4 regions of the Anaerotruncus sp. 1XD42-93 genome follow, and region 1 is predicted to be linked to each of the others. Evidence: predicted binding sites of a transcription regulator. Region 1 holds the regulator's gene; each other region holds the start of a gene.
What was found. The regulator Rex, encoded in region 1, represses fermentation and respiration genes when NADH is low (regulators of the CRP and FNR family bind a similar motif). The targets are predictions, from matches to a motif close to ATTGTTAANNNNTTAACAAT.
Positions count from the first base shown of each region.

Region 1 (7,490 bases):
GAGGTGGAGAAATAAACCAGCGATTTTTCCAGCCCCAGAAGCTGGATCAGCTCCTTGTTTTTCATCGACTGGTGCAGCCGCTGCTCGGTAGTCGATGAAATTTTGTCAATCTGCTTGAGGTAGATCAGGAACCGCTGGGAAATCCGCAGCAGGGTCAGCAGCAGAAACCGCGTTTTCAGCGAGGTTTGCAGCCCTTTCACCCGTCCGGCCGCAAGATCAAGGATGGTCATATTCTCATGCAGGCAGACGGTGATTACATATTCCTGTGTGATGATAATACCCATTGGAAGTGTCGTATAAAGGATCGTCTTGTTCTCATCCGCCTGCTCCTCCGCAGACGGATAGTCAACGATCACGAGGGTCTGTCCCTCCTCGCTCTCGATACGGGAGCTTTCTTCCTCATCGAGCGCGGCACGCACGAAATCCGGCTCGACTCCGAGGTCTCCGGTCAGAAACGCGATTTCCCCTTCGGTCGGGCTGACCGCAGAGATCCAGCACCCCGTTTCCGGAGCGTCAATCCGCAGAACGCGGTTGTCTATTGTCTTGTAAAAATTCAGCATCGCAAACCCCTTTCTTCAAGGGGCAGCTCCCTCGGCGGCAGTTCCCCTTGACACTCGGTCCTGTTCTTTTTGCAGCCTGCTACTGTGGCCGTTTCCTGGGTCAGGGTTCAAAACTGTACACCTCCTGCTGTTTTGACCGGGACGGGAACAGGTTATGCCCGCGCACCGCCCTGGCCATCGTTTTGGTATCATAGCTGTTTTGCAGCTATGATGCCACAATTGCGAAGCGATGTGGTATCATTGGCCATCAGGACGGGAGCAGGCTGTGCCTGCGTATCGTCCTGGCCATCGTTTTGGTATCATAGCTGTTTTGCAGCTATGATGCCACAATTGCGAAGCAATGTGGTATCATTGGCCATCAGGACGGGAGCAGGCTATGCCTGCGTATCGCCCTGGCCATCGTTTTGGTATCATAGCTGTTTTGCAGCTATGATGCCACAATTGCGAAGCGATGTGGTATCATTGGCCATCAGGACGGGAGCAGGCTGTGCCTGCGTATCGTCCTGGCCATCGTTTTGGTATCATAGCTGTTTTGCAGCTATGATGCCACAATTGCGAAGCGATGTGGTATCATTGGCCATCAGGACGGGAGCAGGCTGTGCCTGCGTATCGTCCTGGCCATCGTTTTGGTATAATAGCTGTTTTGCAGCTATTATACCACAGAAATCCGCGATTGCAAACGGATTTTGCTCAAAAACCAACAATCAGGCGGCTAACATACATTAACCGCCTGATTTAGCCGATTTTGCAGAAAAACCCACTGTTTTCAGCCCTTTTAGCCAGGTCAACAGGTGCCGATCACGACCTCGTCCTCCCAATAATAAATGTTGCATTTATAGTAGGTAGAGGTTACAACTATGCTTGCTGAACCGATCGAGATGCTGGTTCCTGAATAGAGCACATCGCAGCGGATCCTCCCTTTGTTCGAGTTGTGGATGATCTCGCAGACCTCCCCAAGCTCACTGAGCTTTTGCCGCTCCTTCATTTGCAGCAACGGCTTTTCCAGACGGAGCTTTCCCAGAATTCTGGTACGGTCCTCATCCAAAGATTTCTGGCGTTTGAGAAATTCGAGATCCTTCAGCACCTCCCGCAGCCGCTTCTGAATGTCTGCAACCTGCTGTTCCAGATCCCGCTGCTTTTCAACGATCTGAGGGGTGCTCCCAATCACAAATTTGGTGTACCGGTTAGAACCGTTGCCAATCAGTTTGGCCTCGACATTGCGGATGACCGCAAGCTGGCCTCCAATAATGGTGCCGCGCCCGGTAGTAACATGTAAACTCCCGCCGCATGAGACATTCGACCAGAGGATCGAACTGGCGTAGATGTCCCCGGCCGCGATTACCTCGCAGTTCTCGATGAAGTTGCTGCGGATATCTCCCTGCGCTTCCAGCCTGCCGGTCAGATTCCCGTTGATCCCTTTGCCGAGCGTGATGTTTTTTTTGGCATAAATCTGCGCGCTCTCAACCATCCCGCGCACCTCAACCGAGCCGGTGGAACGGATGACCAGCCCTTCACAGACATCTCCATAGATCAGGATGTCCCCTGAATGTTCGAGGTTGCCCATTGAGTAATCAACATCCCCATTGATGACCAACAGTGTTTTGACCAAAAAATGGTTATTCTCGAAGGTGAGATAGCCATCAATCGCCGAGACGAGCATGGAACCGTCGGATGAGACCTGCGTATTCGGGATTTTGGGCATCATAACCGGTTTCGCGGTCTTCCCGCGCACCGGGCCTCCCTGCACATTGATCCCCATCTGCATCTCTACCGGGGGGATCGCCCGGAAAAGCGGCGTCCCCTTTACAACGCGGGTAATCTGGTTGATGCTATGGTAGACGTTCTGTTCCTCATCGGCTTCCTCTTCGAGCTTGACCGTCATCTCCCGGCAGTTTTCCAGCCTGCCGTCGATTCCGTCAACCGGAGGCTGGCCTTTCGCGATCGGAAGCAGTTTGAAATACATCCGCTTGGATACTGCCTGAAGGATGAGGTCACGGTTGATTCCAAAGTTGACGCCCATGCTTTCCAACCGCGCATCGACCGCATCTACGGTCATTTCCATCCCACCGTTGAGCGGAGGGAATGCAAACATCCAGACGGTCATGACATCCTTGGACAGCCAGAAATAAAGCAGGGCATTTTTATTGGATTCCCCTTCGTCGAGCTGTTTATGCGCCCGGCGTACCTGTGCAGCCTGCTGAAGCTCGGTCATCATATGGTCCCGCTCATTCTCTTTCGAGCTTTCCGGAAGGCGATCGGATTGTCCGGCTTCTTCCGATGCGGCATCCCCTTCGCTGCCTTCTGGACTTTCGGATTGTTCCGCAGGCTCGATCTCGGAAAACGGGTCATATGTCTGCCCTTGTATTCTATAGGTCAGCACCCACTGCTGCCAGAGGTCCAGAATGCCATCCCCGGTACTGTCCTCCAGCCATGCAGTTTGTTTCGCATCGCTGATGACCGAAGCCTGCTGCGCGAATGTGGGTTCGGAGGCGTCCTCCTCGTCCGGCTCGTCTTCGCCGGACTTTTCCGCTCCATCCCGCCCGGGTTTCGGCTTTCGCTTCTGCTGGCTCTTCAGCCAGAGGCGGTAGAGCAGGGTCTGTGTTTTGTCTCCGTCATTGGCGCTGGCCTGTTTGCGGCTTTCCTGCGTCTCCTGATCCTGTTCATCCAGTTCCGGCTCCAACACCTGAGTCTCTTTCTCCGGATCCATTCTTGCTTCACCTCCTATCCTCTATCCCTATTTTACTATATTTGAATCAGAATTACCATATCATGCATAAATTTTGGACAGAATTTTTTCGCTTATTTTTCTCATTTATCCCAAAAGCACACGGTTGCTTTTTATTTGACAATTCCCGTAACCTGTTATAATATTATCATATTGTACAGATTTTCTACAGGTTTTTACCTGCTATTTGATTTTTTAGTAAAGGTTGTGGTCTTATGCCAAAAAATGAAGGGGTTTCCCGCTCGGTGGTAAGACGTCTTCCCAGATATTACCGATTTTTGGGTGATCTTTTGAAAAAAGATGTGACCCGCATCTCTTCCCGTGAACTTGCGCAGCTCATGCAGCTCACCGCGTCGCAAATCCGGCAGGATTTGAACTGCTTTGGCGGATTCGGTCAGCAGGGATACGGTTATAATGTAGCGGCGCTCCATAAGGAGATCGCCAACATCATGGGGCTGAACAAGCTGAACGGCACAATCCTGCTGGGCGCGGGCAACCTTGGGCGCACAATCGCAAAGCATATGCATTTCGAATCGAGTGGGTTCCGGCTCGAAGGGATATTTGACGTCAACCCCCAGATCATCGGGCAGGCGCTCAATGGGCTGGTGGTTCAGGATGTAGCCGGGCTTTCCGCTTTTTGCGAAGCCCACCGCCCGCGCGCTGCAATCCTGTGCATCCCCAAAGAGGTCGCCTATGACTGCGCAAAAGAACTGATGGCGCTGGGCGTCAACTGTTTCTGGAATTTCTCCCATTACGACCTGACCCTCAACTTTGAAGGGGCAGTGGTGGAGAATGTCCACCTCGGGGACAGCCTAATGACACTCTGCTACCAGATCAATGCCTATTACGCGGATGAGGAAGCATCCGGCCTATCCGGAAAAGCAAAATAGCCCCTTTCCCGCTGGCCGGAAGCTGCGGGTTTGCATCCATCGCCGGAAATCCTGCTCAAAGAAGACTGCGCGCGATCGACGCGAACTGCTCCAGATCAAGCTGTTCTGCCCGCGCGCTGGATGGGACCCCTGCCCGTATGAGCAGGCTGTCCGCCTCGGCCTTGGGAATGCCAAGCCCGCCCGAAAGGCAGTTCAGCAGTGTTTTTCTGCGCATAGAGAACGCTGCTCTGACCACCCGGAAAAATGCTTCGGGTGGTGCGTCCACCGCCGGGTTGGGCAGCACATCCAGCCGGATCACTGCCGAATCCACATCAGGAGCGGGCAGGAACGAACCGCGGGACACCTGGAACAGCAGCTTTGGCTCGCTGTAGTACCGCACTGCAATACTGACTGCACCGACCTCCCGCGTGCCGGGCCGGGCGCAAAGCCGCTGGGCCGCCTCTTTCTGCACCATAACGGTGATCGACCGGATGGGAAGCCGCTGTTCAAGCAGGCGCATGATAACCGGAGAGGTGATGTAGTAGGGAAGGTTGGCGCAGACCGCCACTTGCATCCCTGCAAATTTTTCGGCAATCAGGGCGGAAAGGTCGACCTGCATCACATCAGCGTTGACGATCTCAATGTTGTCATAGCCGGCAAGGGTCTCGTCCAGCACTGGCAGCAGCCGGGTATCGATCTCGACGCAGACCACCTTATCCGCCCGTTTGGCCAGCTCGGCGGTAAGCACCCCGATTCCTGCGCCAATCTCAAGCATCCCGACTCCGGGGCCGGCTCCGCCCAGTTCGGCCATCCGCGGGCAGACCGCCGGGTTGATCAGGAAGTTCTGTCCCAGTGATTTGGAAAAGGTAAACCCGTGTCGGGACAGCACATCCCGGATCACGCCGATGTTGGAAAGCTGCTCCATAAAACTCCTCTGTCGCAGCATCTGCTGCGGCTTCTTGTAAAATTCACCAAGATTGGCTGGTTCTATTATAATGCATCCAGGACAAAGTCGCAAGCCTTGTCCGGATACAGCGGCTTTGCGGAACGCAGGTCCTCTTGGAGCGGCCTTAAAACAGTCCGCTCCATTTTCAGAGATTGATAATATAAAGGAAGTGTTCTATATGACAAGACGTGATAAAGCAAACTATTATCTTGATATTGCCGAAACAGTGGCCGAGCGCGGCACCTGCCTGCGCCGCAATTTTGGGGCGATCATCGTAAAAAATGACCAGATCGTTTCGACTGGCTATGTCGGTGCACCCCGTGGGCGCGAAAACTGCTCTGATCTTGGTTATTGCACCCGTGAAAAGCTCAATATCCCGCGGGGGCAGCGGTATGAACTCTGCCGGTCGGTGCACGCCGAGATGAACGCGATCATCCACGCTTCCCGCGTGGATATGCTTGGAGCCACCCTTTATCTGGTCGGCAGGGAGGTCAGCGACGGCAGCTATGTCCAGAACGCCAGCCCCTGTTCGATGTGTGCACGCCTGATTATCAACGCGGGGATATCCACGGTGGTGGTGCGGGACACGCGGGACGCTTATCGAGTGTATGATGTCAACGAAGCGTGGGTGGAACAGGACGAGTCTCTCAGCGGCCTCTCCAATTATTGAGAGATGGAAAGTCAATGTCATTCCCGATCCACTTTATAAAAGCAGCGAGGTTGAACGGGAGGCGGCGCCCCGCCGCTGACCGGGTGGGGCGCTCCCTTAAAAGCGGTACAACAGACATCCATGCGTTGGCCCCATGCAGAGTTTTTTTAGACAACAAAAAAATGCCGCCCGGACTATTGCCCGAACAGCACCCCTGGTGGACGGTAACGGGTTCGAACCGCTGACCCCCTGCACGTCAAGCAGGTGCTCTACCAGCTGAGCTAACCGTCCTTATTTTTTGTATCTGTCTCGCTGACGACGTTTGTTATTATATAACACTTGTCCGGAAAAATCAAGAGGAAAATACAAAAAATTTTAAAAAAATTTTATAGATCGGAAAAGTGCCCCGGGAAAAGGGCACTTTTTATGCAAATCTGTCAAATATTGCCCTGTGAATCCCGGCAAAATGGAGAAGAAAAGGGTTGTTCAACCAAAGCGGAATATGATATAATAGCTGCGAACCAGCTATTATATCATTACTTATGGCCAGAACGATCCGCGGGCAGTCGCCCGCTTCCGTTCGGATGGCCGATTCAGCCAAACCGCTCCGCGGATGTGGCTGAATAGCTGCGAACCAGCTATTCTATCATGGCTATGGCCAGAACGATCCGCGGGCAGTCGCCCGCTTCCGTTCGGATGGCCGATTCAGCCAAACCGCTCCGCGGATGTGGCTGAATAGCTGCGAACCAGCTATTATATCATTACTTATGGCCAGAACGATCCGCGGGCAGTCGCCCGCTTCCGTTCGGATGGCCGATTCAGCCAAACCGCTCCGCGGATGTGGCTGAATAGCTGCGAACCAGCTATTCTATCATGGCTATGGCCAGAACGATCCGCGGGCAGCCGTCCGCTTCCGTTCCAATGTCCGATTTAGCCAAATTGATCCTCGGCTGCGGCACAATGGCGATCGTATCCGAGAACTTTTGAAGCATTAGGGCTTGTCTGAAATCAGGGAAATGGATGGACGCTCTATAATAAAGTGAGCAGCTGCAAGAAAAAAGCGTGGGAACACATTATGTAATGTATCTCGGGTATTTCTGACGCAGCAAACAGTATTTTCGATTGGGAGAATACTGTGATTTCGATTTTTCAGACAGCTCCCAGGAGGAAACTATGGTCATCCTTGGAATTGACCCCGGCTATGCGATCGTAGGATATGGAGTGGTGCGCTATCTGCGCGGCCGGTTTTCTCCGGTGCGGTTCGGGGCGATCACCACGCCCGCCGGGATGGGATTTCCGGCGCGTCTCGAGATGATTTATCAGGACATGACCGCGCTGCTCGACCGGTCAAGCCCCGATGTACTTTCAATTGAGCAGCTCTTTTTTACCAACAACAAGACGACCGGTATTGATGTCGCGCAGGCGCGGGGGGTAATCCTCCTGGCGGCCCAGCAGCATGGGGTGCCGGTCTGCGAATATACACCGATGCAGGTCAAGCAGAGCGTGGTCGGCTATGGCCGCGCGGAAAAACAGCAGGTGATGGAGATGACTCGTCAGCTGCTCGGGCTCGAAAAGGTGCCGCGTCCGGACGATACCGCTGACGCACTCGCGCTTGCAATCTGCCATGGGCATTGCAGCGGTTCACTGCTCCGTCTGCTCAAATAGGGGGTAACCATGTTTTATAGTCTGACCGGAAAACTGATCCATACCGAAGCCTATCTCGCTGTTGTGGAATGCGGCG
Region 1 is NZ_QZEG01000008.1:43,485-50,974, reverse strand. Features, by position in the region: gene D5269_RS05085 (magnesium transporter CorA family protein) at 1-560, opposite strand, end outside; gene D5269_RS05080 (FapA family protein) at 1,345-3,267, opposite strand; gene D5269_RS05075 (redox-sensing transcriptional repressor Rex) at 3,501-4,175, shown strand; gene rsmA (16S rRNA (adenine(1518)-N(6)/adenine(1519)-N(6))-dimethyltransferase RsmA) at 4,231-5,079, opposite strand; gene D5269_RS05065 (dCMP deaminase family protein) at 5,279-5,770, shown strand; tRNA gene D5269_RS05060 (tRNA-Val) at 5,965-6,040, opposite strand; gene ruvC (crossover junction endodeoxyribonuclease RuvC) at 6,923-7,414, shown strand; gene ruvA (Holliday junction branch migration protein RuvA) at 7,424-7,490, shown strand, end outside.

Region 2 (7,490 bases), on a different contig from region 1:
AGATCGGATGCCCGGCGCGCGAGCGGTTCATATGTATCCGCATGGTCCACCACCTCAAATGCCGATTTTCCCGATTCGGCGGCAAGTTCGAGCACCATGTTTACAGTCCCGTCACCAATCTTTCGTTTCGGCTCGTTGATGATCCGGCGCAGACGCAGGGTATCCGCCGGATTGTGGATCAGGCTGAGATAGGCGACAATATCTTTGATCTCCTTACGCTCATAAAACCGTACGCCGCCGATAATCCGATACGGGATGCCCGCTTTGACCATCCCCCGCTCCAGCATCTGCGCCTGCGCATTCATCCGGTAAAGAACCACATGGTCGGCATAATGCGCCCCATTTTTGACATTCTCGGAAATCCGGTCACAGATATGCTGCGCCTCTCCGTTTTCGTCTATTGCCCGGTAAACGTCGATCGGCTCGCCGGTTCCGTTCTCTGTCCAGAGGGTTTTGCCCTTACGTTCGGTGTTGTTCTCGATCACCGCGTTTGCCGCATCTAGGATGGTGCTGGTACACCGGTAGTTCTGTTCCAGACGGATTACTCGTGCGCCCGGGAAGGTGTCCTCAAACTGTAGGATATTTTCGATCGTCGCTCCCCGGAACTTGTAAATACTCTGGTCATCATCGCCTACCACGCAGAGATTTCCGCTGTGGGACGAAAGCAACCGCACCAGCTCAAACTGGGCACGATTGGTGTCCTGGTATTCGTCTACCATCAGATAGCGGAACCGGTTGCGGTAATGCTCCAGCACCTCGGGAAACTGCTGGAAGAGCTGGACAGTCAGCATGATGATGTCATCGAAATCCACCGCATTTGCTGCCCGCAGCTGCTGCTGATAGATTCGATAGACCTTAGAAGCCACCTGAAGCCGGAAGTCCTCCCCTGCCGAATCCGCAAAATCTTCCGGCGTTTTCAGCTCATCCTTGGCGCGCCCGATCGTCGAAAGAACCCCCTTCGCGGAGAATTTTTTCTCATCCAGATTCAGTTCCTTGAGTGCGGCCTTGACCAGTCGCACCGAATCATCAGTGTCATAGATCGTGAAGCTGCTCGAGTAGCCCAGACGGTCGATTTCGCGGCGGAGGATGCGCATACAGGCCGAGTGGAAGGTCGAAGCGTTTACCTCATCCGCGAGCGAGCCAAGCATCGCGGAGAGCCGCTCCCGCAGCTCCCCCGCAGCCTTATTCGTGAACGTGATCGCCAGAATGTTCCAAGGCATGACCGCTCGGTTCTTAATCAGCGAGAAAGCCCGCTCCATCTCCCAGTTTTCTCCTGCTGCATATTCCTCCAGAAAGGACACATCCTCCTCGGTGATCCCCTCGGGCATCCAATCGCTATGATAGGCGTTCCCAAACTGCACCATATTTGCAATTCGGTTGATGATAACGGTGGTTTTGCCGCTTCCCGCCCCCGCGAGGATCAGAACTGGCCCATCCACCGCAAAGACCGCCTCCCGCTGCCTGTCGTTCATCCGTTTGAAAAAGTCGTCTATGATCTCCTTTTTGACTTTGATATATCGCGCTTTTAACTGTAAATCCATTCTCTTTCCCTTCCAAGCTGCATCTAAATTTTAAAGCCTGTTTTCTGCCTTTCTTTCAAAATGCTTCCGCACCTGAAAAGCCCCCGCTTATCGTCCAAACGTGCTTCACCAGTGAGCCGTATTTTACGCCCAGCTTGCAGAACGGTTGCGTTCAAAATGTTTCGCTGCGGCTCGCAGTAGAAACTACGATTTTGCAAAGCAGGTCCCTGTCAAAGTCCACGCAAGAAAACACGCCGCGGATGCATTCTGCATCCGCGGCATCGTCTTTTTTTACAGGACAGATTATTTCAAAACCGCAAGCAGGACGCCGGCAGCAACTGCCGAACCGATAACACCCGCAACATTCGGACCCATTGCATGCATGAGCAGGAAGTTGGTGGGGTTCTCCGCCTGGCCGACCTTCTGAGAAACACGCGCTGCCATCGGAACCGCAGAAACACCAGCCGAACCGATCAGCGGGTTGATCTTGCCGCCCGAGAGGACGCACATCAGTTTGCCGAGCAGGACACCGCCCGCAGTACCGCACGCAAACGCACAGAGGCCCATTGCGACAATGCCCAGCGTTTTCAGGTTCAGGAAGCTGGCGGCGTTCGCAGTCGCACCGACGGTGACGCCGAGGAAGATGGTGACAATATTCATCAGCTCATTCTGGGCCGTTTTGGAAAGACGATCGGTGACGCCCGACTCTTTAAACAGGTTGCCCAGCATGAGCATACCGATCAGCGGGGTGGTATCCGGAACCAGGAAGGAAACGACCATCGTAACCAGGACCGGGAAAATCAGCTTCTCGATCTTGGAAACCGGACGGAGCTGCTCCATCTTGATCATACGCTCTTCTTTGGTGGTCAGCGCCTTCATGATCGGCGGCTGGATGATCGGGACAAGCGCCATATAGGAATATGCTGCAACCGCAATCGAACCAAGGAGATGCGGGGCAAGCTGTGTTGTCGTGAAGATCGCAGTCGGACCATCCGCACCGCCGATGATACCGATCGAACCGGCTTCCGCAGGTGTAAACCCGATGCAGAGCGCGCCAAAGAACGCGAGGAAGATACCGAGCTGCGCCGCCGCACCCATCAGGAAGCTCTTGGGGTTTGCAATCAGCGGACCAAAGTCGGTCATACAGCCGACGCCGAGGAAGATCAGCGGCGGGTAGATGCCCAGCTTGACGCCCAGATAGAGATAATCGAGCAGACCGCCTGTCTCAGCGAGCAGCGACCAGTCGATATGCCCTGTTTCGTTGATAAAGATCAGGGTATGATAAAGGTTTGCGTTGGGGATATTGGTCAGAAACATACCGAATGCAATCGGCAGAAGGAGAAGCGGCTCAAATCCGCGGCCGATCGCAAGATACATCAGTACAAACGAGACGAGAATCATGAGCGCCTGCCCAAACGACAAGCTGGTAAAGCCGCAGTTTTGGATCAGCGTGCCTACAGAATCCAGAAAAATTGCAAACATGTTGTCAGTCCTTTCAACAAATTCATTCAAGATTGATTAAAACGGCTGCGTATTCTGCATCAGACCCGCCTGTGCCCATGCGGGACGCCCACCCTTTACCTGCTGGTGCTGGGGAGCTGTGCCAACAACCGGAGCCGCATTCTGAATGCTTTGCAGGACATACCCACCGGATTCTCCTGCACCCATCGCCTCAACTGCCGCCGCAATGACTGCCACAATCTCATCGCCGATCCCGTCTTCCACAACTGGGACTGGCGCTGCCTTGGGTGCCGGAGCAGCGGGGGCAGAGGGAGCTGCCGCCTTTGGGGCCGGAGCTGGCGCCGCTTTGGGCGGCTCGGACGGTTTGGGCTTATTCGATGCCGCTGAAAAGAACCTTCCAAACAGGGCGACAATCCCCCAAAGCCCGACCAGCGCAGTGAATACGACTACGAGTCCGGTAAAGATTACCGCACCTGCCAGGGTAAAATCGATGCTCATAATCATTCTCCTTACCTTTATAAAGTTATACGAACAAAAATCGAAACTACGCTTAGTATACTATATTCTCTTGGTTTTTGCAATCGGTTTTGTGCCAACTTATGAAAAAATCTTAACAAACTTTTCACGGAACCGCAAAAAACGCCGCATATCCTTGCATTTCCCGACAAATCGCTGTATACTTGGTTTGCCAAAAAATTTTTATTCTTTTAGGAAGGGATTTTCATGAAAAAAATGCTTTGCCTGCTCTGCACAGCCCTAGCGGCCCTAAATACAGGATGCAGCAGCCCCGGCTCCGCTCCAGACCTCTGCCGCGAACCGCCTGCCGCTGATTTCACCCAGATGTTCGGTGCGCTCGATGCGCTGCCCGAAGCATGGGACGACGGTACCCGTGACCTGCGCAGCACCGATCTGCGGTCGGCGGACCTCTCCGGGGAGCTGGACGCACTCCTCCTTTCGGACTTTGACAGCCAAACACTTTGGCCGGACACTCTGCCGGACGGGTTCGACCCTGCTGCTGTGATGGAACAGGGCAAAAACCCGGGGTTGGGGGTGCGCGCCCTGCATGAAAAAGGGATCACCGGGAAAGGAGTCGGAATCGCGATCATTGACCAGACCCTTCTGACCGGGCACCAAGAGTATGCCGACCGGCTGCGCTGCTACCGGGAATATGGGCCGGTCTCCTCAAGGGCAGGTGCACAGATGCATGGGGCGGCGGTCGCTTCGATCGCGGCCGGGAAAACGGTTGGGGTCGCGCCGGACGCCCTGCTCTATTTTTTTGCGTGTGACAGTTCCTCCGAGGATGGAGAACCCGACCTCACCCTGCGCGCGCAAACGGTCGATGATATCATCGCCCTGAACAACACGCTTCCGGCTGGGGAGAAAATCCGTGTGATTTCGATGTCACGTGGTTGGATGCCGGATACCCGGGGTGCTGCCGAGATGCAGGCCGCAGTAAAACGTGCACAGGAAGCGGGGATCGCATTTGTCTACGTGGCGGATAATGACCCGCTGCTGCCGTTTATGGGAAGCGGCCGCCTTCCACTTGCCGACCCGGAGGCCCCTTCCAGCGTGCGTCCGGGCATGTTCTGGGAACCGTATCTCTTTGAAGAAGATGCCCAGGACTACAGCGGCCAACTGCTGATCCCGATGGACCGCCGCGCCACTGCCTCCCCCACCGGTGAACAGGACTATGTTTTCTATAACAACGGCGGCATGAGTTGGGCGGTTCCGTATGTTGCGGGGCTGTATGCGCTCGCCTGCCAGGCACAGCCCGGCATCACCTTTGAGCTGTTTGTACAGGCACTGCAAGAGACTTCACGTCCCGCCACACTGGAGCGGGACGGTAAAACCTATTCGTTTGGAAAAACCATCGACCCTGCGGCGATGATCGAACAGGTGTCCGTATCCTAAGAAATCCCGTTCCTCTATAATAAAAAACCTCGCCGCTGGCGAGGTTTTTTTGCAGGCTGAACACTTATACTCACTTTAAGTGCTGCTATATCCCTGACAGGCGAGCAGGACATATCTGGTGAAGTAATCGCGGGAAGCATAGCTGCTTTGTGGGCCGGGGCTGGCAATCACTGTCACAAGATTCAAAGAGGGCACAACAAAAATATACTGCCTCCATGCACCAAAAGCATAATAAGTGTCCGTATTCCCGAAAGAACGAATCCACCACTGGTAACCGTAGGCCCCTGTTCCGTCACCGGCGCCGTTGTTTTTGACGGTGGTGGATTCTGTCACCCAGTCTGCCGGAACGAGCTGCTGACCATTCCAGATTCCGCCATCCAAAAAGAGCTGGCCGAACTTTGCCGCATCCCGGGCAGACATGATCAGTCCATTTCCACCATCGGCGATCCCCTGCGGATCGGTCCCCCAGATAACGCTCTCCATCCCCATGGGGTCAAACAGCTTCTCTCTGGCATAATCAGCCAGACCCTTGCCGGTAACCCTCTCCAAAACAGCTGCCAGCAGATGGGTGTTGCCGGTGCTGTAATTGAATACGGTTCCGGGGGCGTAGACCAGTCGACGGCCTAAAATATAGTCCACCCAGTTATCCGCCGAACGGAATTCCCCCCAGTTGCTGTAGCTTCCGCCCCACTCATACCATTCCAGCCCTGAAGTATGGGTCAGCAGATGCCGCAGGGTAATCTGCTGCTTTCCCTCGTCCTCCAGCTCCAATACCTGGGGAAGATAGTCAGAGAGCAGATCGTCCACACTGCCAATATAGCCTTCCTCCATGGCGATCCCAAACAGAGCACTGGTCACTGACTTGGAGGCGGAATGAAAGGCATAGGCGCTGTCCTCGTTATCCCCTTCCTGGTAGAATTCATCGACAATAACCCCATCTTTTGCTGTCAGCACCGTGTAGACCGGCGCCCCTGTCAGGGCTATGTGCATCTGCTCCAATAAGGCAGGGTCCATGCCGTGGTTTTCCGGTGCATCAAACTGCCAGCGATTGTCTGGTTCTGGCTCCGGCGGCGGTTCCGGGCTGGACTCCGGTTCCCGAGCCGCTGCCGGTTCAGAGGCTATGGAGGTGCTCTCTGCGGACGGCGTGTCGGACGCATCGGAGGAGACTGGGGAAGAATGAGCGCAGCCTGACAGCAGGAGCGCCACTGCCATTAGAGCGGCAAAAAATGATTTCATGACAAAAGGTTCCTTCCTTTCACTCTGGTTATTTATCCCTCATCCGCTGGTCCGTAGCCCTCAAGTCCAAAGACCGGCGGGAGCGCGTTCAGCTCCATTTCCGGCAAAGGCCCGTTTTCTGCCTCCCAGGCAGCTATTTCAGCGGCGACTCTCTGGCGCAGAGTTTCCATGTCCGGCGCAGGGGAATCCGCAATAGGGAGTCTTTGTGGCGTGGGATAGTCCAAGGGACAGGAGGGAGCCGGAAAGGACTCCGCGATCTCCCGGTTCTGTTCCGCCGTCAATACACCGGCAGCTATGAGATTTTGCTCCCAGTGGTGGGAGGCAGCCATCGTCCTGTCCCCCCGAAGGAAGTATCTATAGCCTACCGAACCGCGACGGGAAATCGCGTCCTCCAACTGGCTGTCCAGATGGTACCACACCCCGTCAACTTTCACCAGCGTCCAGGCATGATCCACCGGATTTCCCTCTGCGGAATAGGTAAGCCCCGGCATATATGCGGCCTCCAGCCCCATCTCCCGCAGCAGCAGCGTGAGTGCGGCGGCATAGTCCTCGCACATTCCTACTCCAAACCGCAGCGGACCAATCGCCCGCTGCTCTATAAAAGGGATCGCTTCTGCCCCGCCGCCATGAACACGCCAGAGTTCAAGACCTATCGGTTCCCCTATCGACACATGGGTTATCAGGTAGTCGAAAGCTGCTTTTGCCTTCTCATATTCACCCATTCCCGGAGTGGAAAGCTCCGCTGCGATATCTGCTGTCAGCCCTTTCACATAGGGATGCAGCTGGGATACTCCTGCTTCTTCGGATTTCTCCGGTTCCCCCGCAGGCTCGGCAGGAGGCGAAACCACGCGCAGGATGGCATGTCCGTCCATGCTGTCCGGGGGCAGACCGCCGGAGCTTGGCACATCCTCCGGGCCGGTGCATCCGGTTGACAGAATGGAACCGAGCAAAAGGACTGCGAGAAAACCCTTGATTCGCTGTTTCATATGGCGGATTCTCCTGTCTGCTGTAGAATGAGGCCCTTTATCAGAGTACACCTTGGAGTCTGCTCGAAGTCAAGACCGGAATCGTAAACCTCCAGTAAAGATTCCATGAAAAAAAGATGAACAGAGCAATCTGCTTCCAGGTCAGCAGTCCAATCCGCTTCTACAGCGTGTCTCTCCGCAGTCCGGGCTTGCAGGTTTACGCTGTATACATTATAATAGGCCATATAACAAACCTGCAACATGCAGGAAAATCCAGATGAACGACTGACAGGAGAGATGATTTTGGGACAGGAAAATATGACATTCCGTTTTGCACAAAAAGAAGACGCTGCGCTGATCCTGCATTTTATCCGGGAGCTGGCGAAATATGAAAAGC
Region 2 is NZ_QZEG01000016.1:40,362-47,851, forward strand. Features, by position in the region: gene D5269_RS08280 (UvrD-helicase domain-containing protein) at 1-1,541, opposite strand, end outside; gene D5269_RS08285 (sodium ion-translocating decarboxylase subunit beta) at 1,824-3,002, opposite strand; gene D5269_RS08290 (OadG family transporter subunit) at 3,039-3,479, opposite strand; gene D5269_RS08295 (S8 family serine peptidase) at 3,705-4,892, shown strand; gene D5269_RS08300 (serine hydrolase) at 4,968-6,128, opposite strand; gene D5269_RS08305 (transglutaminase-like domain-containing protein) at 6,161-7,114, opposite strand; gene D5269_RS08310 (GNAT family N-acetyltransferase) at 7,412-7,490, shown strand, end outside.
Region 2: D5269_RS08290 (OadG family transporter subunit) is a predicted target of Rex. The motif match lies at 3,580-3,599, and genes of this name have one in related genera.

Region 3 (7,490 bases), on a different contig from region 1:
TTGCATGTGTGTCATTCGCGCGTGTGCGGAAGAAAAAGGACTGTCCCAATCCTTATCTGGTCATAACTTTTGGGCTGGATCGGAAGGTGGAGTCTCCCCGGATTGACGTTGCAACAGAACCCTATCCCAACCGCTGGACCCATCATCTTTTGATCTCCAAGACAGAGGAGATCGACGGTGAACTGATCGCATGGGTAAAAGAGGCCGCTGCTTTTGCAGCATATAAATGACCGTATAGTGGGTTGTAAAAGGTGCGATGGGATATTGAAGCCCCGTTCCATCGCCAGATGCAGAAAACCGCCGGACAGGAAATCCTGTCCGGCGGTTTTCTGATTTTTTGCTGTATTATAGGATGATGGATTCGCCGGTCATCTCGGCGGGCTGGGGCAGGCCGAGTATTTTCAGCATGGTGGGAGCGAGGTCAGCCAGACGGCCACCCTTGCGCAGCTCACAGTTCCCCTGCCCGACGACGATCAGCGGCACCGGGTTGGTGGTATGTGCGGTGAACGGCGAACCATCCCGCTCATACATCTGGTCGGCATTGCCGTGGTCAGCGGTAATCAACGCCGATCCTCCCATCTTGAGAATCGCGTCGACGGTCCGCCCAAGGCAGGTATCCACTGCCTCGACCGCCTTCTGCGCCGCCTCGAATACACCGGTATGGCCAACCATGTCGCAGTTGGCGTAGTTGAGGATGATCACGTCGTAGTTTCCGCTCTCGATCCGCTTAACCACCTCATCGGTCACGAGATATGCGCTCATCTCGGGCTGGAGGTCATAGGTCGCGACCTTCGGGGATGGGATCAGCGCGCGGTCCTCGTTCTGGTAGGGGGCCTCGACGCCGCCATTGAAGAAGAAGGTCACATGTGCGTACTTTTCGGTCTCGGCGATCCGGAGCTGGGTCAGGCCGTTGTCCGCGATATACTCTCCAAACGTGTTGGTCAGGCTCTCCGGCTTGAATGCAACCTGCACATTTGGCATCGTCGCGTCATACTGGGTCATGCAGACAAAATAGGTCTCCCTGCGTCCGCTCTCCCGCTCAAAGCCGGTAAAATCAGGGTCCACAAAGGTGCGGGTCAGCTCCCGGGCGCGGTCGGGCCGGAAGTTGAAGAAGATGATAGAATCCCCGCTGCGGACCTCCGCCCCTTTCAGGCAGACAGTCGGCTCGACAAACTCATCTGTCGTCTCGGAGCCGTAGGATTTTTCCATCGCGTCAACCGCCGAAGCATTGAAGTTGCCCCTGCCGTAGACAATCGCATCATAGGCGCGCGAAACACGCTCCCAGCGGTTGTCCCGGTCCATCGCGTAATAACGGCCCATCACCGTGGCGATCTGCCCGACGCCCAACCGGTTCATCTCGATTTCCAGCTCCTCGACGTAATCGCGCCCGCTGGTCGGCGGCACATCCCGCCCGTCCATAAAGCAGTGCACATAAACCTTATGCACCCCGCACCGCTTTGCCATCTCGAGCAGGCCGTAAAGATGCCGGTTATGGCTGTGTACCCCGCCATCCGAGCAGAGCCCGAGCAGATGCAGTGACGAACCGTTTTTGACACAGTTGTCCATCGCGCCTCTGAGCGCGGGATTTTCGAAAAAGTCCCCATCCTCGATCGACTTGGTGATCCGGGTCAGCTCCTGGTAGACCACCCGGCCTGCACCAATATTAGTGTGTCCGACCTCCGAATTTCCCATCTGCCCATCAGGCAGACCGACATCCATCCCCGATGCGCCGATCAGCGTATGAGGATTTTCCCTGAAGAGCCTGTCAAGGTTCGGCTTATGCGCCGCCGCGATCGCATTGCCATACTCCAGCGGGTTGTGTCCGAAGCCATCAAGGATAATCAATGCCAAAGGTTTTTTCATGGTTGCCTCCCTCTTTTGCAGCCGGTTATTTGGATGCCGCTTTTACAATCTCGGCAAAATCCGCGGCTTTCAGCGATGCGCCACCGATCAGCCCGCCGTCTACATCCGGCTGTGCCAGCAGTTCGGCCGCATTCTTCGCATTCATCGAGCCGCCATACTGGATGGTCAGACCGTCCGCAGCCGCATTGCCATAAAGCTTGGCAACGACCGAACGGATATAGCAGCAGACCTCGTTCGCCTGCTCGGCGGTGGCGGTCTTGCCGGTGCCGATCGCCCAGACCGGCTCGTACGCAATGATGATCCGTTTCAGCTCGTCTGCCGAAACGCCATGCAGCGCAACCTTGGTCTGCATCCCAACAATCTCCTCGGTGATGCCGTATTCCCGCTGCGCTTCCAGCTCGCCCACGCAAAGGATCACATGCAAGCCCGCATCGAGCGCCGCACGCACCCGCTGGTTAACCGTCTGATCGGTCTCGCCAAAATACTGGCGGCGCTCGCTGTGCCCGATGACCACATAATAGACCCCCATCTCGGCGAGCATCGGGGCCGCGACTTCACCAGTGAATGCGCCCGATACCGCCCAATGACAGTTTTCAGCGCCGACCTTCACATTTGCCGCATCCGAAGCAGTAACCGCAAGCGCGGTTTCGAGATCAATGAACGGGACGCATACCGCGACCTCGCAATCCGCATCCTTGACCAGCGGCCCCAGCTCTTTAATCAGTGCCGCCGCTTCCGAACGGTTTTTGTTCATCTTCCAGTTGCCGGCGATAACCGCCTTGCGCAGTGCTTTATTCATCGTCTGACACTCCTTTAACTTTGATGATTATATGGTATCTTTCACGACAAAAGGGGAAAGCCGCCCGTTCTGCCGGACAGCGGCTTCCCCTCCCTCCGCGCAGGCGTCGTCCGAAAAACGGCGCCCCGCAGAGACAGATGCGCGAACTTTTATTTGTCGTTTACGCAGGCAATCCCCGGAAGAACCTTGCCCTCAAGGAACTCGAGCGACGCGCCGCCGCCGGTCGAGATATGGGTCATTTTGGAGCCGAAGCCGAGGATATTGACCGCTGCCGCCGAATCGCCGCCGCCGATGATGGTGGTTGCTTCGGTCTCGGCGAGCGCCTCCGCCACCGCAATCGTCCCTTTCGCAAGCTGCGGGTTCTCAAACACGCCCATAGGCCCGTTCCAGACCACCGTCTTTGCCGACTTGACCGCCTCGGCAAACAGGGCGCGGGTTTTTTCGCCGATGTCAAGCCCCATCTTGCCGTCGGGGATCTGGTCGGCCGCGACCGTCTCGATCGCGATTTCCGCGTCGATCGGGTTGGGGAACGATTTGGCGATCACGCAGTCGACCGGCAGCAGAATCTTGACGCCCTTCTCCTCCGCCTTCGCAAGCATCTCCTTGCAGTAACCGATCTTTTCGGCATCGAGCAGCGAGGTGCCGGTGCCGTACCCTTTCGCCGCGAGGAAGGTATACGCCATGCCGCCGCCGATAATCAGGGTGTCGGCCTTGTTGAGCAGGTTTTCGATGACATTGAGTTTATCCGCAACCTTGGCGCCGCCGAGGATGGTCACAAACGGGCGGACCGGGTTCTCAACCGCGTTGCCCAGATACTGGAGCTCTTTGCCCATCAGATAGCCGACCGCCGCCTCTTTGACGAACGAAGCCACGCCGACGGTCGAACAATGCGCACGATGGGCCGCGCCGAACGCGTCGTTGACAAACACCTGTCCCTCGCAGAGCTCTGCCAGCTCCTTGCTGAGCGCTTCGCCGTTCTTGGTCTCCTCGGCGCGGTAACGGGTGTTCTGGATCAGCATGACGTCTCCGTCCTTCAGGGCTGCCGCCGCGGCCTTGGCATTTTCGCCGACCACGTTGTCATCCGCCGCAAAGACAACCTCTTTGCCAAGCAGCTCGGAGAGCCGTTTTGCCACCGGTGCGAGCGAAAGCTCGGGTTTCGGCTCGCCCTTGGGCTTGCCCATGTGGGAGCAGAGGATCACACGCCCGCCGTCCGCCATCAGCTTTTTGATGGTCGGGAGCGCCGCTACGATCCGGTTCTCATCGGTGATGACGCCATTTTTCAGCGGAACGTTGAAGTCACACCGCACGAGCACCTTTTTCCCGGCAACCTGAATGTCGTCCACGGATTTTTTGTTGTATGAGGTCATTTTCTGCCATCCTTTCGTTGCAGCCCGGGACGGTAGAAACCGGCCTCGGACTGCCTTTGTTAATTTCACATCAATCTATCTGCTATTTTAATCCATACGCTGTTTTTTTGCAAGGGGTTTCCATGATTTCCGGACTCTTCTTCCAGTATTTTTGGCATTTTGTATGAATTTTATAATCGGAGCATCTGAAAAGAATCGGAATGATTCTTTTCAAGTCTGTGCCTGAATGGGCGCAGAGAGCCGCCTATGAATACAGAACAGTATCTAGGAGCTGTTTGAAAAATCGAAACTAAAAGTTTCGTCCACCTTTTCAAAGGTGGCGGGGTCGAGGGGCAGAGCCCCCGCCGCTCGCCGCAGCGAGCGGAACGCCTTAGCCTGTGAAGCGCTTTTTTCGGGTGAATTGCCGCCTAAAGGGCGGCAAGAGGGGGCTTTTTGCAAGAGAAAAAGCCTCCTTGCCAAAGATACCAAACAGGTTCTAAGCTTCGTCCATCGCGGCGAGCGCTTCCCGGATGGTGTCGAGCGGTTCCGACCCCGGCGGGATTTTGACCGTGATATACGGTTTCGCGCCTGCGCTGACCATCACCCGGCCGCGCAGCTTGACCGCGAGCGCTCCCGCACGCTGCATATCCATCACCTCGGGGTAGAGCAGCACCGCGTCCCCGCGCTGGGAAATCTCGCGGATGCCCATGAGCGAAGCGGTATTGCGCACCAGCGCGACATCCACAAGCCCCTTGACCGCCTCGGGCGGTTCCCCAAACCGGTCGATCAGCTCGTCGATCAGGTCGAGCGCGTCCTCCTCAGTCTGGATGCCCGCGATCTTCTTATAGATGTCGATCCGCTGGGCGAGGTTGTCGATATATTCCTCGGGGATATGCGCGCCCACCCGCACATCCACCATACATTCGGTGGCGGCATGGGTGGGGGCTTCCCCCCGCTGTTCGGCGACCGCATCCGAAAGCAGCTTGAGGTACATATCATAGCCGACCGCCTCCATATGCCCATGCTGCTGAGAACCGAGGATATTGCCTGCGCCGCGGATCTCAAGGTCACGCATCGCGATCCGGAAGCCGGAACCGAACGAGGTAAACTCCCGGATTGCCGCCAACCGTTTGGTCGCGATGTCCGAAAGTTCCCGGTCGGGCTTGAAGGTCAGATAGGCGAACGCCCGCCGGTTTGAACGCCCCACCCGGCCGCGCAGCTGGTAGAGCTGGGAAAGCCCCATATGGTCAGCGTTCTCAATAATCAGCGTGTTGCAGTTGGGGACGTCCACCCCTGTCTCGATGATGGTGGTGCAGACCAGAATATCCACTTCGTAGTCGAGCAGCTGCCGCCAGACCGCCGAAAGCTGTTCCTCGTTCATTTTGCCATGTGCGGTGACGATCCGCGCGGACGGCACAAGCTGCTGGATTTTATAGGCGCAGCTGTCGATGCTCTCCACCCGATTGTGCAGATAGAACACCTGCCCGCCCCGGCGTATCTCCCGTTCGATCGCCTGTGTGACCAGGCCCCAGTCGTGCTCCACCACATAGGTCTGTACCGGGTGGCGGTCCTGCGGCGCCTCCTCGAGGATGCTCATATCCCGGATACCGCTCATCGCCATGTTGAGGGTGCGCGGGATCGGGGTTGCCGACAGGTTGAGCACGTCCACATTGGCGCGCATCTCCTTGAACTTTTCCTTGTGCCGCACCCCGAACCGCTGCTCTTCGTCGATGATGCACAGCCCGAGGTCTTTAAACTTCACGTCGTTCTGCACCAGCCGGTGGGTGCCGATGATGATATCGGTCTCCCCCCGGCGCAGCTCGTCGAGCACCTGCTTCTGCTCCCGCGCGGTGCGGAACCGGGAGAGCAGGTCTACCTTGACTGGGAACCCCTCCATCCGGCGGCGGACGGTCTGGTAATGCTGCCAGGCGAGGATGGTGGTCGGGCAGAGCAGCGCGCACTGTTTGCCGTCCATCACGCATTTGAACGCGGCGCGCAGAGCAACCTCGGTTTTGCCGAATCCCACATCCCCGCAGAGCAGCCGGTCCATCGGGGATTCCCGCTCCATGTCCGCCTTGATCTCCTCAATGCACCGGAGCTGGTCGTCGGTCTCGTCGTACGGGAACCGGCGCTCGAAATCGTTCTGCCAATCGGTGTCGGGGGAAAATGCGTGCCCCTTGACCTGCATCCGTTTGGCGTAAAGCTCGGTCAGCTCCTTGGCCATATCCTCGACCGCTTTTTTCACCCGCGCGCGGGTCTTCTGCCACTCGACCGAATTCAGCTTGCTGAGCCTGACCGCCGCATCCTCCCGCACCCCGACATATTTGGTCACCAGATCGAGCTGGGTGACCGGTACAAAGAGGGTGTCGGTCCCGGCATAACGGATTTTGATATAGTCCTTGACGACCCCCTGTATCTCCCGCTTGACGATCCCCTCAAACACCCCGATCCCATGTGCGATGTGAACCACATGGTCGCCGGGGGTCAGGTCGCTGATGTCCTTGAGCTGCTTGCCCTCCTTGTGGCGGGGCCTTTTTTTGATGCCCTGGCGGACCGATTTGGCCTGCGAGAGGATCGCAAGCCTGAGGTCGGGATACTCGACCCCCGCGCTCATGCTCCGTCCCACCACATAGACCAGCCGCGGGGTAAATGCACCGATCTTTTCCGACTCGATCGCGTTGATCCCCTGTTTTTGCAGGTCCTCGGCGAGTGTGGCCGCCGCGCGGGGCGTCCCCGCAAACACCACGATGCAATAGCCCGAGGCGGTGTAGGCCTGCACCTCTTCGAGCAGAGCGGAAAACTCCCCGCTCCAGGAGGAGAGCTGGACCGCATTGATGTTCAGAAGCTGGCGCAGCGGGATGTCCCCGACCGACCGGACAAAGGTGTCGAGCAGCACCGTACATCCCTCGGCTGCATGGCGCTGCAAGTCAACAAAGTCCTCGTTGAACCGGTCGCACCCTTTGAAGAGAACGCCCTCCTCGAACAGCAGCTTGATGTCCTCGCTGTTCTGGGCCTGTGCGCTGCGCAGCACCTCCCGGCAGTTCCCGGTATCGCAGAGGAAAAATACCGCATCCGGCAGGTAATCGAAGATGGTCGCCGGCGCGGGATAGATCAGCGGCAGCCAGCGGTCGAGCGATTCGGGCATCGCGCCCCCCTCGAGCTTTTCGATCTCCTGTGCAAGCTTCTCCTTGGCGCGTTTGCCCTGGGTGCCCCGCAGGGATTTTGCCGCCGTTTCCAGCAGGCGGCACAGCCTGGACGGACTGTCCGCGACCACCTCGGCAGCGGGCGGGATGTCCACCTGTTTGACCGTATCCTCCCGCCGCTGGGTGTCGGTCTTGAAGGTTGAGATTGTGTCGATCTCCTCCCCCCAGAACTCGACCCGGAACGGGTCCGGGGTATGCGGCGGGAAAAAGTCGAGAATCCCTCCCCGCTGGGAAAACTGGCAGACCCCGTCCACCTGGTCCGCCCGCGTGTAGCCTGCG
Region 3 is NZ_QZEG01000021.1:4,499-11,988, forward strand. Features, by position in the region: gene D5269_RS09370 (DUF5655 domain-containing protein) at 1-230, shown strand, start outside; gene gpmI (2,3-bisphosphoglycerate-independent phosphoglycerate mutase) at 346-1,863, opposite strand; gene tpiA (triose-phosphate isomerase) at 1,889-2,662, opposite strand; gene D5269_RS09385 (phosphoglycerate kinase) at 2,812-4,029, opposite strand; gene mfd (transcription-repair coupling factor) at 4,505-7,490, opposite strand, start outside.
Region 3: D5269_RS09385 (phosphoglycerate kinase) is a predicted target of Rex. The motif match lies at 4,085-4,104, and genes of this name have one in related genera.

Region 4 (7,490 bases), on a different contig from region 1:
TTACCTATACACAATATGGCGCTCTAATTTTCTTCTTGAGCCTTGCAATTTTTATCCTGTTCAATCTTAGCATTGGAGTGTTGCTCTGTTTTCTACTCCACAAACTTCCATTTTTTCGGATCTGCTACCGGGTGCTGCCCCGCAAGCAGATTTTTGGGGCCATCTTCGGACTTGCGCTCGGATTTTTTGCGATTGACGCCAGAATCATAAACTTGCCCTATTGGATAGGCAGGTTTTCACCCAATGCGATGAGCTGCCTGTATTGCATAGGCGTTTTTATCGGCTACGAGCTTTTTTCAATGTTTGCGGTTAAGCGGGCGCAATCCCAAATAAAACAGCAGAATCACAGGGTGTCGTGTTAGCGCCCTGTGATCCTGTGCATAAGAAGGAGAATTTGTAATGAAAAAATATATTATGCTTATTGGAAAATTATTGCTTTTGGTTATTGCGGTTTATGTACTTACCTTTGTAAATTCGATTCTTGCGTCTATGCTAAATTATTTTTATGCTACCTATGAGCAATATTATGGTATTCTGTTCGAACTTTTAGGCTGGGCCGCGTTTGCCCTGTTTAACATTGGCATCGGGATGCTGCTCTGTTTTCTGGTACATAAGCTGCCGTTTTTCCGGACCGGTTACCGGGTATTGCCCCGCAAGCAGATCTTTTGGGTGATCTTCGGACTGATACTCGGATTTTTTGCGCTTGGTACTAGGCTCGTAGACTTGCCTTATGGGGAGATGGAACTGATGCTTCGTGTTCCTCTGCGTTTTATATTTCAGCACCTTCCATGTGGGTGGGACGAAATAGCCGCCGTCCCATGGATAGGAAGGTTTTTGCCTCATGAGGGGACCTGCCTGTATTGCATAGGCGTTTTTATCGGCTACGAGCTTTTTTCTCTATTCGCAGTCAAGCAGATGCAATCCCAGAAAGCGCAAGGATGAGGCTGCAATGTTTTTAGAAGAGGTTCCTTTGGATAATACCATCATACCAAAAGGAAAAACGCTGTTGGGCAGGATTCCCCGTCCAGCGGCGTTTTTGGCGGTTTGTACGGGGAATGGAAAAGTCCTCATAAAAAAGAAAAACCCCCTTGGAAATCCTGCTTTAAAAACGCGAAACAGATTCTCAGGGATACTTCTTTGTATCCGGAGCCAGGACAGAGGCGTCGGATTTTCTTGAAATTTGGGGTCAGCGGAGGGGGCATTGGACACTGTCGGCAAACGCAACATGGACGGTGGAAAACTGGTTGGAGAGGTATTCGGATGAGCTGCATTCCACAGAGGGCGTCCCTTTGATGTCGTGCAGGAGGATCGTGAAAGTGACGGTGGTGCCTTCCCCCGGCTGGGAGGAGAGGGTCACTGCCCCGCCGAGCATCCCAATCGCGAGCCTTGCAAGGGGAAGCCCCAGACCGTTCCCGGAGAATGGATGGTCCCCATGTCGGTAGGAGAAATAAGGCTCAAACACTTGGGGAAGGATATTCTCCGGAATGCCCAGACCGTGGTCTGAAATCGAGAAGAGCAGCCGCTGTCCGGCCTGCCGCACCCGTACGCGCACCCGGTTTCCCTCCCGGGTGAACCGGGAACAGTTGGAGAGAATCTGGAGCAGCGCAATCGAGAGGCGGTTGGTATCGCAGGACGCGGGCAGCGGGCCATCCGGAATATCAGATTCAAGGGGGATGCCGTTGCTTTCGAGTACTACCGAGACCGCTCCAAGCAGCTCCCGCAGATATTGATAAAGGTCTGCCGGGCGCGGTGAAAGCGGGGCAACTGCGTTGAACATGCAGGTATAGTCGAAGATCATCCCGCAGCTGCGCAGCAACTGGAACGCGTTCTGGTTGATGGACTCAAAATAAGGCCCGCTCGCCTCGATGCAGTCGCTTCCGGCGGAAGCACAGACATGCATCAGCCCATGAAGCGATGCAAAAATATTGCTCAACGGCAGCCGGTACTGGCTCGAAAAGCTCGAAAGGACCCGGTTCGCTCCCTGGGGATGCAGGCCGGTTCCGCTTGGGGAGGTAAAGACCGGCTGCACCAGATAGCGGGAAGGGTCTCCAGGGGAAAGCGCGGAAAGCCGCACCGCATTCTCCGAGAGCATCCCGCCCGGATTCATGCTGACAAAAAAGCCGCGCGCAGCAATCTCCTTTTTGACCTCGTCCGGGGCATGGCCGTTTAGAAGAAGCTGCACTCCATCTGGAAGCGCAAGACAGGGCATTGCCTGTACCGCGGCGTCGCTTGCCCAGAGGGGCGAGAAAGAACCGTCTGTGATGACGGCGGGGGTATTAGCGGCCTGAAACATACTGGTGATTTGTTGGAAGAACAGGTCGTCCTGCTGCTGCTTCATGTAATATTCCTTTCCGTATCGGGGGTCTTTTGTTATCTTCTCATTCGCTCATTGGGATATGCAGGGGATTTTTGGTGCCGGACGAAATTCGACGAATTCCGACAAATCAATTATAGTATATTACTTGGTGGTTTTCAATAAAAACCCTTACATAAAGCACGCAGGTTTGAAAAAAATAAAAAAAATCGTTTAAACTTTGACAAAGATATTGTAGTTTTTCAGGAATTGGTATAGAATATAACTATCAAAATTACAGGAGGTTGTTTCCAATGGCAATTAAAGTTGGTATTAACGGTTTTGGTCGTATCGGCAGACTTGTTTTCCGTGCGGCTGTTGCACAGCCTGAGAAGTTTGAGGTCGTCGGGATCAATGACCCGTTCATCGATGTTGATTATATGGTCTACATGACCAAGTATGATTCGATGCATGGTCGGTTCGAGGGTGAGGTCTCCGCTAAAGACGGCAAATTCGTCGTCAACGGCAAAGAGATCAAGGTCTATGACAAGATGAACCCGGCTGAGATTCCGTGGAGCGAGTGCGGCGCGGATTATGTGGTAGAGTCTACCGGTGTGTTCACCACCACCGAGAAAGCTTCTGCCCACTTCACAGGCGGCGCAAAGAAGGTTGTCATTTCGGCTCCTTCGGCGGATGCTCCGATGTTTGTCATGGGCGTCAACCAGGACAAGTACACCAAGGACATGAAGGTCGTTTCCAACGCATCCTGCACCACCAACTGCCTGGCACCGCTGGCAAAGGTTATCAACGACAACTTCGGAATCGTTGACGGCCTGATGACCACAGTCCATTCGACTACTGCAACCCAGAAAACGGTTGATGGCCCCTCCAAGAAGGACTGGAGAGGCGGACGTGCTGCCGCGGGCAACATCATCCCCTCGTCTACCGGCGCTGCGAAAGCGGTCGGCAAAGTTATCCCTGAGCTGAACGGCAAGCTGACTGGTATGGCGTTCCGCGTTCCGACTCTTGATGTCTCGGTGGTTGACCTGACTGTCAATCTCGCGAAACCCGCGTCCTATGACGAGATCTGCAAAGCGGTCAAGGCTGCTGCGGAAGGTCCGATGAAGGGTATCCTCGACTACACCGAGGACCAGGTCGTCTCTTCCGACTTCCTCACCGATCCCCATACCTCGATCTTCGACGCCAAGGCTGGTATCGCTCTGACCGACAAGTTTGTTAAACTGGTTTCCTGGTATGACAATGAGTGGGGTTATTCCAACAAAGTTCTCATGCTCATCGGGCATATGGCTGAGGTTGACGCGAAATAAGCAACGGCTGAAGTTTTCAATGAAACAAAAACCCGCTGTACAGAAAACGCTGTACAGCGGGTTTTATGCTTTCGATGAGAAAACAGTGGAAAAAATCTCAATTTGAATCTGCCTGCTATTGAGAAACCAAGGCCTTGGTGCCTTTTCGTTTTATGCCTCTTTGCCTTGCAGAAAATGAATGAGATTTAGCCGCCCATCAGGATATAGATATTGTGATAGAAGCCGGCATATTGACAGAGTCTTAATCGTATAGTATATTAGAATTATCTTAAATACTATAAGGAGGCATTATGGCAACATCAACAAGACTGGCGCGGGTTGGCAGGGAATGTGTGGCTTGTGGGAGCTGCCTGCGGGTTTGCCCAAAAGGCGCGATACGCATTGTGTCGGGTGTGACAGCTCAGATCGACGGCAATATCTGTATCGGCTGCGGAAAATGCACCAGAATCTGCCCGGCAGATGTGATTACGATTGTGCAACGGGGGGCTGTGGAATGAAACGGAACTGGTATGACTACCTTTGGGCCGCAGAGCTTCTCTATTGGGCATTGGGGCTGTGCAATATCCTTTTTGCCTGGTTGGGCATGTTCTTCTTCTTTATCCCCCTGCTAATGGCCGTGATTGGCGGAAACAAAGTATACTGCAACCGCTATTGCGGACGGGGACAGCTCCTGGGGCTGCTGGGCCGCAGACTTTCCCGAAATGTGCCGCCCCCTAGGTTTCTGCGCAGCTACTGGTTCCGCGGCGGATTTCTGGCATTTTTTATGGTGATGTTCGGGCTGATGCTGCGCAGCACCTGGATGGTATTTTCAGGCGCACCGCTGCGGCAGACGGTGACCCTGCTGTGGACGTTCAAGCTTCCCTGGCAATGGGCGGAGGTAGGGATGGTTTCGCCATGGATTGCCCAGTTTGCGTTTGGCTTTTTCGGTGTCATGATGACATCCACTGTTTTGGGCCTTTTCACCATGGTTCTGTTCCGCCCCCGGTCCTGGTGCGTATACTGCCCTATGGGGACGATGACGCAAGGCATTTGCAGACTGAGACAAAAGAAAGAGGATGTTGCTTGTGGAGGAAAGAGCAAAGAAGATTGCAGAGCTGCTCAAAATACTGGCCAATGAACACCGGCTGCTGATCCTCTGTGCGTTGATGCGGGGGCCGTTAGCTGTAGGGGAGATTCACCGATCTACTCCCCATATCACCGCTTCGGCGCTGTCCCAGCATCTGGGGCATCTGCGTATGGCGGGAATTTTGGAGTCCCGCAAGCAGGGGATGCATGTCATCTATGAAATCCGAGATCAACGGGTGACAGCTTTGTTGGAGGCCATCAAAGAGTATTACTGCGAGGAGCAGCCGGAGGACAGCGAAAAAGACAGCGGGTTTGGTCCTCTAGGTAAGCCCTGATCTGGGCAGATGATCTAAGAACCTGTATTCATAATCAGAGGATGCCGGATGGGCGAGGGATTTTGCTGCCCTGCAAGGCGAAAAAACGCAGACAATCCTTTGTGTATTGCAAGATTTTTCAACGCGGCAGGCCGGCAAAAGACCCGCTCAGACGGTGTCGAATGGTTGTGAATACGGGTTCTAAACTAAAGGGGCGGGATGGGTTATACCGGCCCGCTCTTATCCGTTTACATTGCTTTGGTTGGTGGTATCGGATGTAACTCGAGGAGGCAGCTCCCTACCATTCCTTATGAGAACACCACAAAAGTAGCTTGCCGCATTAGGTGAATTATGATATAATAGCTGCAAAGCAGCTATCATACCGGAGCTATGGCCAGGACGATGTGCAGGCAGAGCCTGCCCCCATCCCGATGGCCAATGATATCGCATCGCTTCGCGATTGTGGTATCATAACTACAGGCACGCCATTATACTGGGGTATGGTCCAGCCTGTCAGAGCGCTCTACGCTTTTGACAGAATCAAAAAAACATATACACAATAATGACTGTAAAGGAAAATGAGCAATGTGGAAAGAAAGCTACCGCCTAGGTGTTGAACGGATTGATAAACAGCATCAGAAGCTTTTTAAAATGACTGGCGCTCTGGTCCAGGCAGCGCGAGACGGTGCCGGAGAAGAAACCTACAAGAAAGCGCTTGACTTTTTAAAAGAGTATGTGGTATATCATTTTCAGGATGAAGAGGATTATCAGAGGGCAATCGGCTATAGCAGGCTGGAAGAGCATATCCAGCAGCACCGCGAATTTGCCGGAAAGGTACAGGAATACGAGGAAAAGCTGATCGAAAACGGGTATGACCAGCGGATGACCAAATATCTGGCCGGAACCTTGACTGCATGGCTGATCCATCATGTGGCAGACAGCGACCAGAAGCTGGTGGCCTGTCCGCGCAAGAAGGCGATGCATCATCAGTCCCAGCACTGCACCGGGCTGTTTGCAGAACGGACGGCCGATGTGCTCGAAAAGATGGCGTGCTTTGCCCGCAGCCAGATATCATTGCATGAGACCAACCATTTTGGCGAACTGGGAGATTTCTTTGTTGAAATCGAGCTGTGTGGAGAGCTGCGGGGGAAAGCGGTCTTTGGATTTTCCAAAGAGTTGTCCTTCAGCCTGATTCGGAGGATGATGCTGTTTGATCTGGAGGAGCCGGATGAGCTGATGCAGTCCGCCCTTTGCGAATTAAGCAATATCGCCTGCGGCAGCACTGCGGTTAAGCTGGACCGGCGTGGAATTATTATCCAAATCAAAACGCCTGTTTTTTCCTGTGGATATGAAGGGCCGGACAATGTGGGCGTTCAGATTGACACTGGAACCGGACGTCTGGAGATTGCGGTTTTTCTGGATGAACAGACGTTGGAACGCCGGTACCGCAGCGGCTATCTACGGTTTTCGGACCTCAAAGAGAAAGACAAAAAATGAACAGGACAAAAAATCGCCCCGACTGCATCTGCAACAGCCGGGGCGGTGTTTTATCGTCAGCACCCAAAAACACAGCGCTTATTTTTGGATTGCGGGCAAAAGCCTGACATGCACATCATTCCTCGTTCATCTCGGCTTCCATCTGTTCTTCAAACATGTGTGCGTATTCTTGGGTTTTTCCAGTGATATAGCCGACTGCCTCGAAGTAAGTCTCCAGCATATAGTCCATCGCGCCCTGCGGATCATAGTATGGGTTGACCTGATCGTCATTCTCCGCCTTAGCGTGCAGGTGATTTTGGGTATACAGCAGCGCAAGGTCCTGAATGGTGCGCGAAAAATCAATTCTCCAATCCTTTTTAGACATAGACAAGCTCCCCTTTTAAAATTGATCTTCTAAGCAGCAGCGAAAAGGCTGCGTCCGTCTTTGCGGGCGCCGGGCGTCCCCACCCGGAACAGGTCTTCCGCATCAGAACGGGTAACTGTGCGCGTGGTTCCGCCTGAGACATATACTCTGCCGCATTCCGGACAGATACCGGTATGCAGAACCACACTCTGGGAGACAACCTCCCGCCCATCTTGCCGGGCCTGCGCCTGCTCATGGAACACATGCTCCATCTCGTGGCTGCGCACAACGCTTGCAGCCGCATCCGGGTTGATCTTACCAGGCGTCTTGAACGAAACTCCCGGGTCGGTAGAACCGTCCTGGTATTTCCGGTTTTCGCAGGTTTCACATTTTTCCGGATCCATCAGGTTTTCCGGCTCCTCCTCATCCTCCTGCCCGGGGAGAAGCGGACCAGCCGATTCCTCCTGCTGAACTTCCTCCGCGCCGGACTGCTGCCATGCGAGCGGGTTTGCGCGTCCGCTCATACTGCCGGTGCCGATTTCTCCGCCGGACAGCGCGGGCATACCGGGCATACTGGTGCGCCAGTCTCCGGTGTCCCCCCCTGCGGAAATGCCCGGCGCCCGGTTGGAGGACGGATTCGGTGCGGAGGC
Region 4 is NZ_QZEG01000014.1:881-8,370, forward strand. Features, by position in the region: gene D5269_RS07400 (hypothetical protein) at 1-362, shown strand, start outside; gene D5269_RS07405 (hypothetical protein) at 400-942, shown strand; gene D5269_RS07410 (hypothetical protein) at 950-1,177, shown strand; gene D5269_RS07415 (sensor histidine kinase) at 1,187-2,338, opposite strand; gene gap (type I glyceraldehyde-3-phosphate dehydrogenase) at 2,608-3,621, shown strand; gene D5269_RS07425 (4Fe-4S dicluster domain-containing protein) at 3,912-4,118, shown strand; gene D5269_RS07430 (4Fe-4S binding protein) at 4,115-4,738, shown strand; gene D5269_RS07435 (metalloregulator ArsR/SmtB family transcription factor) at 4,686-5,021, shown strand; gene D5269_RS07440 (bacteriohemerythrin) at 5,586-6,497, shown strand; gene D5269_RS07445 (hypothetical protein) at 6,613-6,861, opposite strand; gene D5269_RS07450 (hypothetical protein) at 6,891-7,490, opposite strand, start outside.
Region 4: gap (type I glyceraldehyde-3-phosphate dehydrogenase) is a predicted target of Rex. The motif match lies at 2,523-2,542, and genes of this name have one in related genera.